Regions from separate parts of the Streptomyces sp. NPDC037054 genome, predicted to be linked through region 2. Evidence: riboswitches for the same ligand, from Rfam matches in the RefSeq annotation. Region 2 holds a riboswitch; the other holds the start of a gene.
The links. A riboswitch is a leader RNA that binds a small molecule or an ion and turns the genes downstream of it on or off. The one in region 2 is predicted to bind glycine.

Region 1: it holds a riboswitch for glycine, as region 2 does, so the genes downstream of both, gcvP (aminomethyl-transferring glycine dehydrogenase) here and gcvT (glycine cleavage system aminomethyltransferase GcvT) in region 2, are expected to answer to the same signal.

Annotation. Positions count from the first base shown of each region.
Region 1 is NZ_JBVJSJ010000015.1:192,094-196,497, forward strand. It holds gene gcvP (aminomethyl-transferring glycine dehydrogenase) at 1-1,787, opposite strand, end outside; glycine riboswitch at 1,964-2,059, opposite strand; gene ACZ7D7_RS30300 (PRC-barrel domain-containing protein) at 2,174-2,545, shown strand; gene ACZ7D7_RS30305 (DNA polymerase IV) at 2,564-4,087, opposite strand; gene ACZ7D7_RS30310 (MerR family transcriptional regulator) at 4,143-4,404, opposite strand, start outside.
Region 2 is NZ_JBVJSJ010000013.1:256,241-260,644, reverse strand. It holds gene glyA (serine hydroxymethyltransferase) at 1-139, opposite strand, end outside; gene gcvH (glycine cleavage system protein GcvH) at 154-531, opposite strand; gene gcvT (glycine cleavage system aminomethyltransferase GcvT) at 654-1,772, opposite strand; glycine riboswitch at 1,811-1,929, opposite strand; glycine riboswitch at 1,930-2,024, opposite strand; gene ACZ7D7_RS28185 (AAA family ATPase) at 2,204-2,878, shown strand; gene ACZ7D7_RS28180 (enhanced serine sensitivity protein SseB) at 2,946-3,734, shown strand; gene ACZ7D7_RS28175 (enhanced serine sensitivity protein SseB C-terminal domain-containing protein) at 3,827-4,404, shown strand, end outside.

The DNA.
Region 1 (4,404 bases), on a different contig from region 2:
CGCTGCTCGTCGCCGTTGGCGCGGTGGTAGCCGCGGACGGCGAGGAGACCGGCCAGCTCGCCCTGGGAGCCGGCGTTCGGCTGGAGGGAGACCTTGTCGTAGCCGGTGACCTCGGCGAGGCGCTCCTCCAGCTCGTGGATGAGCGTGAGGTAGCCCTGCGCCTGCTCGGCGGGGGCGAAGGGGTGCAGCTGACCGAACTCCGGCCAGGTGACCGGCTCCATCTCCGTGGTCGCGTTGAGCTTCATCGTGCAGGAGCCCAGCGGGATCATGCCGCGGTCGAGCGCGTAGTCGCGGTCGGCGAGCCGACGCAGGTAGCGCAGCATCGCGGTCTCGGAGCGGTGCTGGTGGAACACCGGGTGCGTGAGGAAGTCGTCGGTGCGCAGCAGCGCCTCGGGCAGCGTGTCCTCGGCACTCGCGTCGAGCGCCTCGACGTCGCCGTCGACACCGAACGCGGCCCACACGGCGGCGAGCTGCGCGCGCGTGGTGGTCTCGTCGCAGGCCAGGGAGACGTGGTCGGCGTCGACGAGGTGGAGGTTCACGCCGTTGTCGCGGGCGGCGGCGACGACCTGGGCGGCCCGGCCCTCGACGCGCACGGTGACCGTGTCGAAGTAGGCGCCGTGCACGACCTCGGCGCCGCCCGCCGCGAGCCCCGCGGCGAGGATCGTGGCGTACCGGTGGGTGCGCCGGGCGATGGCCCGCAGGCCCTCGGGGCCGTGGTAGACGGCGTACATGCCGGCCATGACCGCGAGCAGCACCTGGGCGGTGCAGATGTTGCTGGTGGCCTTCTCGCGGCGGATGTGCTGCTCACGGGTCTGCAGCGCCAGGCGGTAGGCCCTGTTGCCGTCGGCGTCGACGGAGACGCCCACGAGGCGGCCGGGCAGGCTGCGCGCCATCTTCTCCTGCACCGCCATGTAGCCGGCGTGCGGTCCGCCGAAGCCCATCGGCACGCCGAAGCGCTGCGTGGTGCCGACGGCGATGTCCGCGCCGAGTTCGCCCGGAGACTTCAGCAGCGTCAGCGCGAGCAGGTCGGCGGCGACGGTGACGAGCGCGCCGAGCTCGTGCGCCTGGTCGATGAGGGGCTTGATGTCGCGTACGGCTCCGGAGGCGCCGGGGTACTGGATCAGGACGCCGTTGATCTCGCGCTCGGCGACCTCGGCGGGGATGCCGTCGCTGAGGTCGGCGACGACGACCTCGACGCCGGTCGGTTCGGCGCGGGTCCGGATCACGGCGACGGTCTGCGGCAGGGCGTCCGCGTCGACCAGGAACAGGCCCTTCTTGTTCTTGCCCAGGCGCCGGGACAGCGCCATCGCCTCGGCGGCGGCGGTGCCCTCGTCGAGCAGGGAGGCACCGGACGTCGGCAGGCCGGTGAGGTCGGCGACCACGGTCTGGAAGTTCAGCAGGGCCTCAAGGCGGCCCTGCGAGATCTCTGGCTGGTAGGGCGTGTACGCCGTGTACCAGGCGGGGTTCTCCATCACGTTCCGCAGGATCACCGGCGGGGTGAACGTGCCGTAGTAGCCGAGCCCGATCATGGAGCCGAGGACCTGGTTGCGGTCGGCGAGCGTGCGCAGCTCGGCGAGCACCTCGGCCTCGGAGCGGGCGCCCGGCAGGTCCAGCGCGTCGGCGTTCTTGATCACGTCCGGCACGGCGGCGGCGGTCAGCTCGTCGAGCGAGCCGTAGCCGACCTGGGCGAGCATCTTGGCCCGCGCCTCGTGGTCGGGGCCGATGTGACGCTGCTCGAAGGGGTGTGCCTGTTCGAGCTCGGAGAGCGGAATGCGATGGGCGGTCATTGCGGAGGCCTCCTGGTCTGACGCGACCTTCGAGGGGCACCACGGCGCGGGTACCCGGACGGCCTCCCCCTCTGTCATCTCAACCTGAGAGCTTCACCGGGCGGCCCGAGAGCGCCCGGCTTTCACCGTCGGTGAGAGCGGAAGCCGTCGACACCCGCCCTGCTTTCCAGAGTGACCTCGTCCGTGCGGTACGTGGGCCTGAGAGATTCCGGGGAGGATTTGCTCCTTCGGCGCCTCCTGTGGAGCTCGGAGGACTCTCCCGCACGGGGTCAGCAGCCTTTGTCAGCCTACCAGCGAGGTCAACGGTCGGGCCTTCGAGTGGCCGCTGACCTGAATGTGCTCTTTTGTAGTGCTGACGGAGGAGTTGCGACCAAAGTGGAGGGCCCGTGCAGACCGACATCGATCCGCGCAATCTGATCGGCCGCAAGGCGTTCGACCGCAACGGCACCAAGATCGGCACCGTCGACGAGATCTACCTGGACGACGCGACCGGTGAACCCGAGTGGGCGGCCATACGCACGGGCCTGTTCGGCAGGGACGCGTTCGTTCCGCTGGAGCCCAGCGAGCTGGTCGAGGGCACCCTGCGCGTGCCGTTCGACCGTGCCCTGATCAAGGACGCCCCGGACTTCGGCGTCGGCCGCCACCTCTCGCCCGAGCAGGAACTCCAGCTCTACCACCACTACGGCCTCGACGCCGCCGCCCCGCCGCCCGTCCCGGACCGCGACTTCGGCAAGCTGGCCGGCACCGACGACGCCTGACACCCGGCGAGGCGCCCTTCAGCCCGTGCCCCCGCTCCCGGCCGTGCCCTCGGCGGCGGCGGTGTCGACCCCGGACGCGCCCCCGACGGTCCCGGCCCCCGCGGTCCCGGCGTCGCCCCCGACGGTCCCGGCCTCCGCGCCCCCGGCGCTCCCGGCCTCGCTCCCCGCGGACCCCGACGCGCCCCCGGCGGTCGCGGCGTCGCCGGGTCTTCGCGCGACCAAAGGGAGCGGCTCGGCCGGTTCCAGGTCGGGGTCGTCGGTGCGGAAGGTACGCACCCGCCCGGGCTCCGAGTCGGGCGTCTCGAACCGCACGGTGACCCGCCCGAGCCCGCTGCCCTGCACCCACCCGTGCCCGTACGCCGCGTGCCGCACGTCGTGTCCGGCGGGCCAGCGCCGCTCGGCGGGTGCCCGCCGCTCCTCGGCGGGCCCTTCGTCGTCGCGGTCCTCGTCGGGCAGCTCGGCGTGCTCCCCGGCCGCCTGCGCGAACAGGTCCTCCTGCGTGTAGTCGGCGAGGCCGCTGACCCCGACGCCGAGCAGCCTGACGCCGCCCGTGGTGTCCACGGACTCCAGCAGCCGGGCGGCGGCCTCCCGCACCACCGCCGGGTCGTCGGTGGGCCCGCGCAGCGTCTCCGAGCGCGTCAGCGTCGAGAAGTCGTACCGCCGCACCTTCAGCACGATCGTCCGCCCCGACAGCCCCGCCCCGCGCAGCCGCCGCACGCACCGGTCGGCCAGCCGCTGCACCTCGAGACCGACCCGCGTCCGGTCGTGGATGTCCACGTCGTAGGTGTCCTCCACCGACACCGACTTGGTCTCCCGCTCGGCCACCACGGGCCGCTCGTCGTGCGCCAGCGCCATCGCGTACAGCGCGTGCCCGTGCGCCTTGCCCAGCAGCCGTACGAGCTCGTCCTCGCCCGCCTCGGCGAGTTCGTCCACGGTGTGGATGCCGGCCCGCCGCAGGTGGTCGCCGGTCGCCGGCCCCACGCCGGGCAGCGTCCGCACCGACAGCGGGGCGAGCAGGGCCCGCTCGGTGCCCGGCTCGATCAGCACCAGCCCGTCCGGCTTGGCCTGCTCGGACGCGATCTTCGCGAGCATCTTGGAGGCGGCGAGGCCCACCGACCCGGTGACGCCGGTGACGGCCCTGATGTCCGCCCGCAGCCGCTCGCCGACCAGTCGCGCCGACCGCTCGTCCCAGGCCGCTCCCCCGGCCTCCAGGTCCACGAACGCCTCGTCCAGGCTCAGCGGCTCCACCAGCGGCGACAGTGCCCGCAGCAGTTCCATGACCTGCTCGCTGATCGTCCGGTACAGACCGAAGCGGGGCACCAGATACGCGGCGTTGGGCGCGAGCCGCCGGGCCTGCGCCATGGGCATCGCCGAGTGCACCCCGAAGACACGCGCCTCGTAGGAGCAGGTGGCGACCACTCCGCGCGGGCCGAGACCGCCCACGATCACGGCCTTCCCCCGCAGGCTCGGCTTGGACGCCTGCTCCACCGAGGCGAAGAAGGCATCCATGTCGAGATGCAGGATCGTGGGCGCGGCTCTCACAGTTCCGATGCTGCCCTACGCCACTGACAACGCCCCGCTCCGACGGGGCGCCGGCTCACACCGCGCGGTTGCGGCGCCGGGCCAGCTCGTCCGCGGGGTTGTGCCCGACGAGGGTCTCGCCGGTGTCGATCCGCTCCCCGTGCAGCTGCGACAGCGCGCTCTCGACGTCCCGCCAGACCACGCCGACGGCGATGCCGAAGATGCCCTGGCCGCCCTGGAGCAGGGCGTGCACCTCGTCGGGCGAGGTGCACTCGTAGACCGTGGCGCCGTCGCTCATCAGCGTCATGCGCTCGAGGTCGCGAAAGCCGCTCTCACGC
Region 2 (4,404 bases):
GGGCCTCCATGACCGCGACCGGCGCGAAGTTCTCGGAGGCGATCATCTCCAGGGTGGACTGCTGACGGTCCAGCTCGGCGTCGACCGCGGCGGCCACGTCCGGGTCGAGCTCGTGCAGGGGCGTGTTCAGAAGCGACATGGGACTACGACCTCTCAGCCGGCGGAGTAGGCGGTGTACTCGTCGGCGGAGAGCAGGTCGCCGGGCTCCTGGGTGACACGCACCTTGAACAGCCAGCCGCCCTCGAAGGGCGCGGAGTTCACCAGCGACGGGTCGTTGACGACGTCCTCGTTGACCTCGGTGATCTCACCGGAGACGGGGGAGTACAGGTCGGAGACCGACTTCGTCGACTCCAGCTCGCCGCAGGACTCGCCCGCGGTCACGGTGGCACCGACCTCCGGGAGCTGGACGAAGACGACGTCGCCGAGCGCGTTCGCCGCGTGCTCCGTGATGCCGACCGTCGAGACGCCGTCCTCGGCGGCCGACAGCCACTCGTGCTCCTTGCTGTAGCGCAGCTGCTGGGGGTTGCTCATGGCCTGAATTCTCCTGTACGCGAGGGAGTGCTGGTGAATGAGGTACTGCTCAGAGCGCTGTTGAACAGCGGAAACGTGCGCGGCGTCACGCCGTGACCAGCGTAGGCCGCGCTGAAAAGTGTCTACTTCTGGCGCTTGTAGAACGGCAGCGCCACGACCTCGTACGGCTCGTGGCTGCCCCGGATGTCCACGCCGACCCCGGGCGTGCCCGGCGCCGCGTGCGCCGCGTCGACGTACGCCATCGCGATCGGCTTGCCCAGCGTGGGCGACGGGGCGCCGGACGTGACCTCGCCGATCACCTCGCCGCCGGCGACCACGGAGTACCCGGCGCGCGGGACGCGGCGGCCCTCGGCGACCAGGCCGACCAGGACCCGCGGCGGGTTCTCCTGGGCGCGGGAGGCGGCCTCGGCGAGCGCCTCGCGGCCCACGAAGTCGCCCTCCTTCTCGAACTTCACGACGCGGCCGAGCCCGGCGTCGAACGGCGTCAGCTCCGTCGTCAGCTCGTGCCCGTACAGCGGCATGCCCGCCTCAAGGCGCAGCGTGTCACGGCAGGACAGGCCGCAGGGCACCAGACCGGCGCTCTCGCCGGCCTTGGTCAGCGCCTGCCACAGCTCCACGGCGTGCTCCGGCTTCACGAACAGCTCGAAGCCGTCCTCGCCGGTGTAGCCGGTGCGCGCGATCAGCGCCGGGACGCCCGCGACGGTGCCGGGCAGACCGGCGTAGTACTTCAGGCCGTCCAGGTCGGCGTCCGTCAGCGAGGCGAGGATCCCCGGCGACTCGGGGCCCTGTACGGCGAGCAGCGCGTACGCGTCCCGGTCGTCGCGCACCTCCGCGTCGAAGCCGGCCGAACGCTCCACGAGCGCGTCCAGCACGACCTGGGCGTTGGAGGCGTTCGCGACCACCATGTACTCGGTCTGGGCGAGCCGGTACACGATCAGGTCGTCGAGGATGCCGCCGTCGGCCCGGCAGATCATGGTGTAGCGGGCGCGGCCGACGCCGACGGAGGCGATGTTGCCGACGAGGGCGTAGTTCAGGAGCGCGGCGGCCTCGGCGCCGGTGACGGTGATCTCGCCCATGTGCGAGAGGTCGAACAGGCCGGCCCGGGTGCGCACGGCGACGTGCTCGTCGCGCTCGGAGCCGTAGCGCAGGGGCATGTCCCAGCCGGCGAAGTCGGTCATGGTCGCGCCGAGCGAGCGGTGCAGGGCGTCGAGCGCGGTACGGCGGGGTTCGTTACTGCTCATCGGACGGTCGTCTCCAAGGGCATGACAGGCGAGGTCGGTCCTCCCCATCTGTCATCGGAACCTGAGAGGTTCGCCATGACCAGCCCGGGAAAGGGATGGGCAATGGCTTGCACCTTGGGTGGAGCCACTGACACAGCGGCCCGCTTTTCAGATGTGCCTCGCCCGCGCGGTAACGGGGCCTGAGAGATTCAAGGGAGGGACTTGCTCCTTCGGCGCCCCGGACAGTGCCGGGGACTCTCCCGCGCGGATTCAAGCGGCCGGTATGCAGTTGGCGGCCACATCATTGCACGCCCGGCCGACTCGCCGACAGGGCGTACTTGTCACCGTCTTGTGGCAGTAAGCGAACGAAAAAGCGGGACGGTCTGCATTACCTTCTCTTTACACTCGGCGGGAACGGGACTCCGTACCCGACCCCAGGGGGGACGATCACGGTGAACAGGACCACGGCGTACGCCACGACCTCGGGCCTCACGCTGCCCAAGCAGGCCACTGTCCCGGCCCGGGCCCGGGGAGCCTGCGGCCCGCAGCCCGCCCCCGTCGTCCGCGACCTGCGCGACCGCGGCGGACACAGCCCGCGCGCCCTCCTCTTCGGACCACGCGACCTCGTCGTCGTCACCGGCCTGCCCGGCAGCGGCAAGTCCACGCTGATGCGACGCGCCGTGCCCGGCAGACGCGTCGACTCCCAGGACACCCGCGACCGCTGGGACCGGCGTGTGCCCGGCTTCCTGCCGTACGCCGTCTACCGCCCGCTGGTCCGCCTCGCGCACTACGCCGGGCTGCGGCGCGCGCTGCGCTCCGGCGAGGGCGTCGTCGTGCACGACTGCGGCACCCAGGCCTGGGTGCGCGGCTGGCTGGCCCGCGAGGCCCGCCGCCGGGGCGGCAAACTGCACCTGCTGCTGCTCGACGTGACGCCGCAGGAGGCGCTGGCCGGCCAGCGCGACCGCGGCCGGGGCGTCTCCCGCTACGCGTTCCGCAGGCACCGCTCGGCCACGAACCGGCTGCTGCGCGCGGTCGCCGAGGGCGACCTGCCGGCCGGCTGCGGCTCGGCGGTCCTCGTCGACCGGGACGCGGCGAACGCGCTGCGCAGGATCGGCTTCACGGGCTGACCGGACCGCGCCCGGCACCCGTTAGCCTTTTCAGCCACAGCAGTGGCACCAGTCAGGCGGTAGGCAGATGGACTTCCCGGCGGAATTCTCCGCGGACTTCCCGGCGCAGGCGCACCCCCACCCGCACGGTGGATGGCCCGGCAACGAACTGGAGGAGGTGCTCTCCGCCTCCCTCGGCGTCCCCTCGGCCGGCGGCCGGATCGTCGAGGTGCTCGGCCGCAGCTTCGTCTGGGTGCCGCTGCCGGGCGGCGGCCCGCACAGCGGCCCGCTGGACCTGCCCACACTGGAGATCGAGGGCCAGGCCTACGTGCCGGTGTTCAGCTCCGAGGAACAGTTCCGCCAGGTCGTCGGCGCCCACATGTCGTACGCCATCGCGCCCGCCGTGGAGTTCGCGCGCGGCCTGCCCCCGCAGGCCGGCATCGCCGTCAACCCCGGCGGAGTGGTCGGCATACCCCTGCCGCCGCCCGCCGTCGCCGAGTTGTGCCGCGCCGGGCGCACCCCGCTGGACGGGCCCGCGAGCGGCGGCCGGGTCCGCCTGTTCGAGCCCGACTGGCAGGACGACCCGGTCGGCTTCCTGTCCGCCGCCGCCACCGAGTTCGAGGGCATCGGCGTGGTCCGCACGGCCCGCCGCTGCCTCGCCGCGATCGAGACGGCCGACCCCGTCATGTTCGTCGGCGTCGAACTCTCCCAGTGGGAGGGCGACCTGAGAGCCCTGCCGATGGACGCCCTCGGCCGCGCCCTCGGTACCTCCCCGGTCAAGTGGCCGGTCAACCTCGTCCTCCTGGACGTGGCCCAGGACCCGGTGGGCGACTGGATGCGCGAGCGGGTCAAGCCGTTCTACCAACGGCAGGCGTGAGGACGGGCGCGCGGGCCACCGAACTCCCACCCCGGCCCCGCCACACTTAATCTGGTTTCATAACCGACGGCACTTTCCCGAAGGGGCACAACGTGAGCGCGAGCGGCACAGCCGCGGCCGGACAGGTCGAGCACATGCTGCGCCAGGTGACGCCCGGGCGCTACGACGCCTACGAGGCGCTGCTCCGCGCGCTCGCCACCCCGTCGTCCGGCCAGATCTGGATGCTGCTGTGGCACGGCCAGGCCGGCTCCCCGGACGCCCAGTACGGGAACATGGAGGTCGACGGCCACGGCTACGCCCCCTGCGTGACCTCCGCCCAGGAACTCTCCGCCAGCGGCTGGAACCGCTCGTACGAGGTGGTCGACGGCCTGGAGGTGGCCCGCGCGCTCTACCCGGAGCGCTTCGGCCTCTGGCTCAACCCGCACGCCCCGGGCGGCGGCGTCGGCATCCCCTGGCTGGACCTGCGCCGCATCGCCACCGGCCTGGACCGGCAGCCCGCCGGACCCCTGCGGCTGTCCGAGCCGGCCATCGAGATCCCGCAGTTCTACGCCCTGATCGCGCAGAACGCCCACCGCACCCCGGCAGTCCGCTCGCTGCGCCGCGCCTGGGTGCAGCCGGCGCTGGGCGCGCCGTACCTCGCCATCGGTCTCGACGTCTACGACACGAGCCC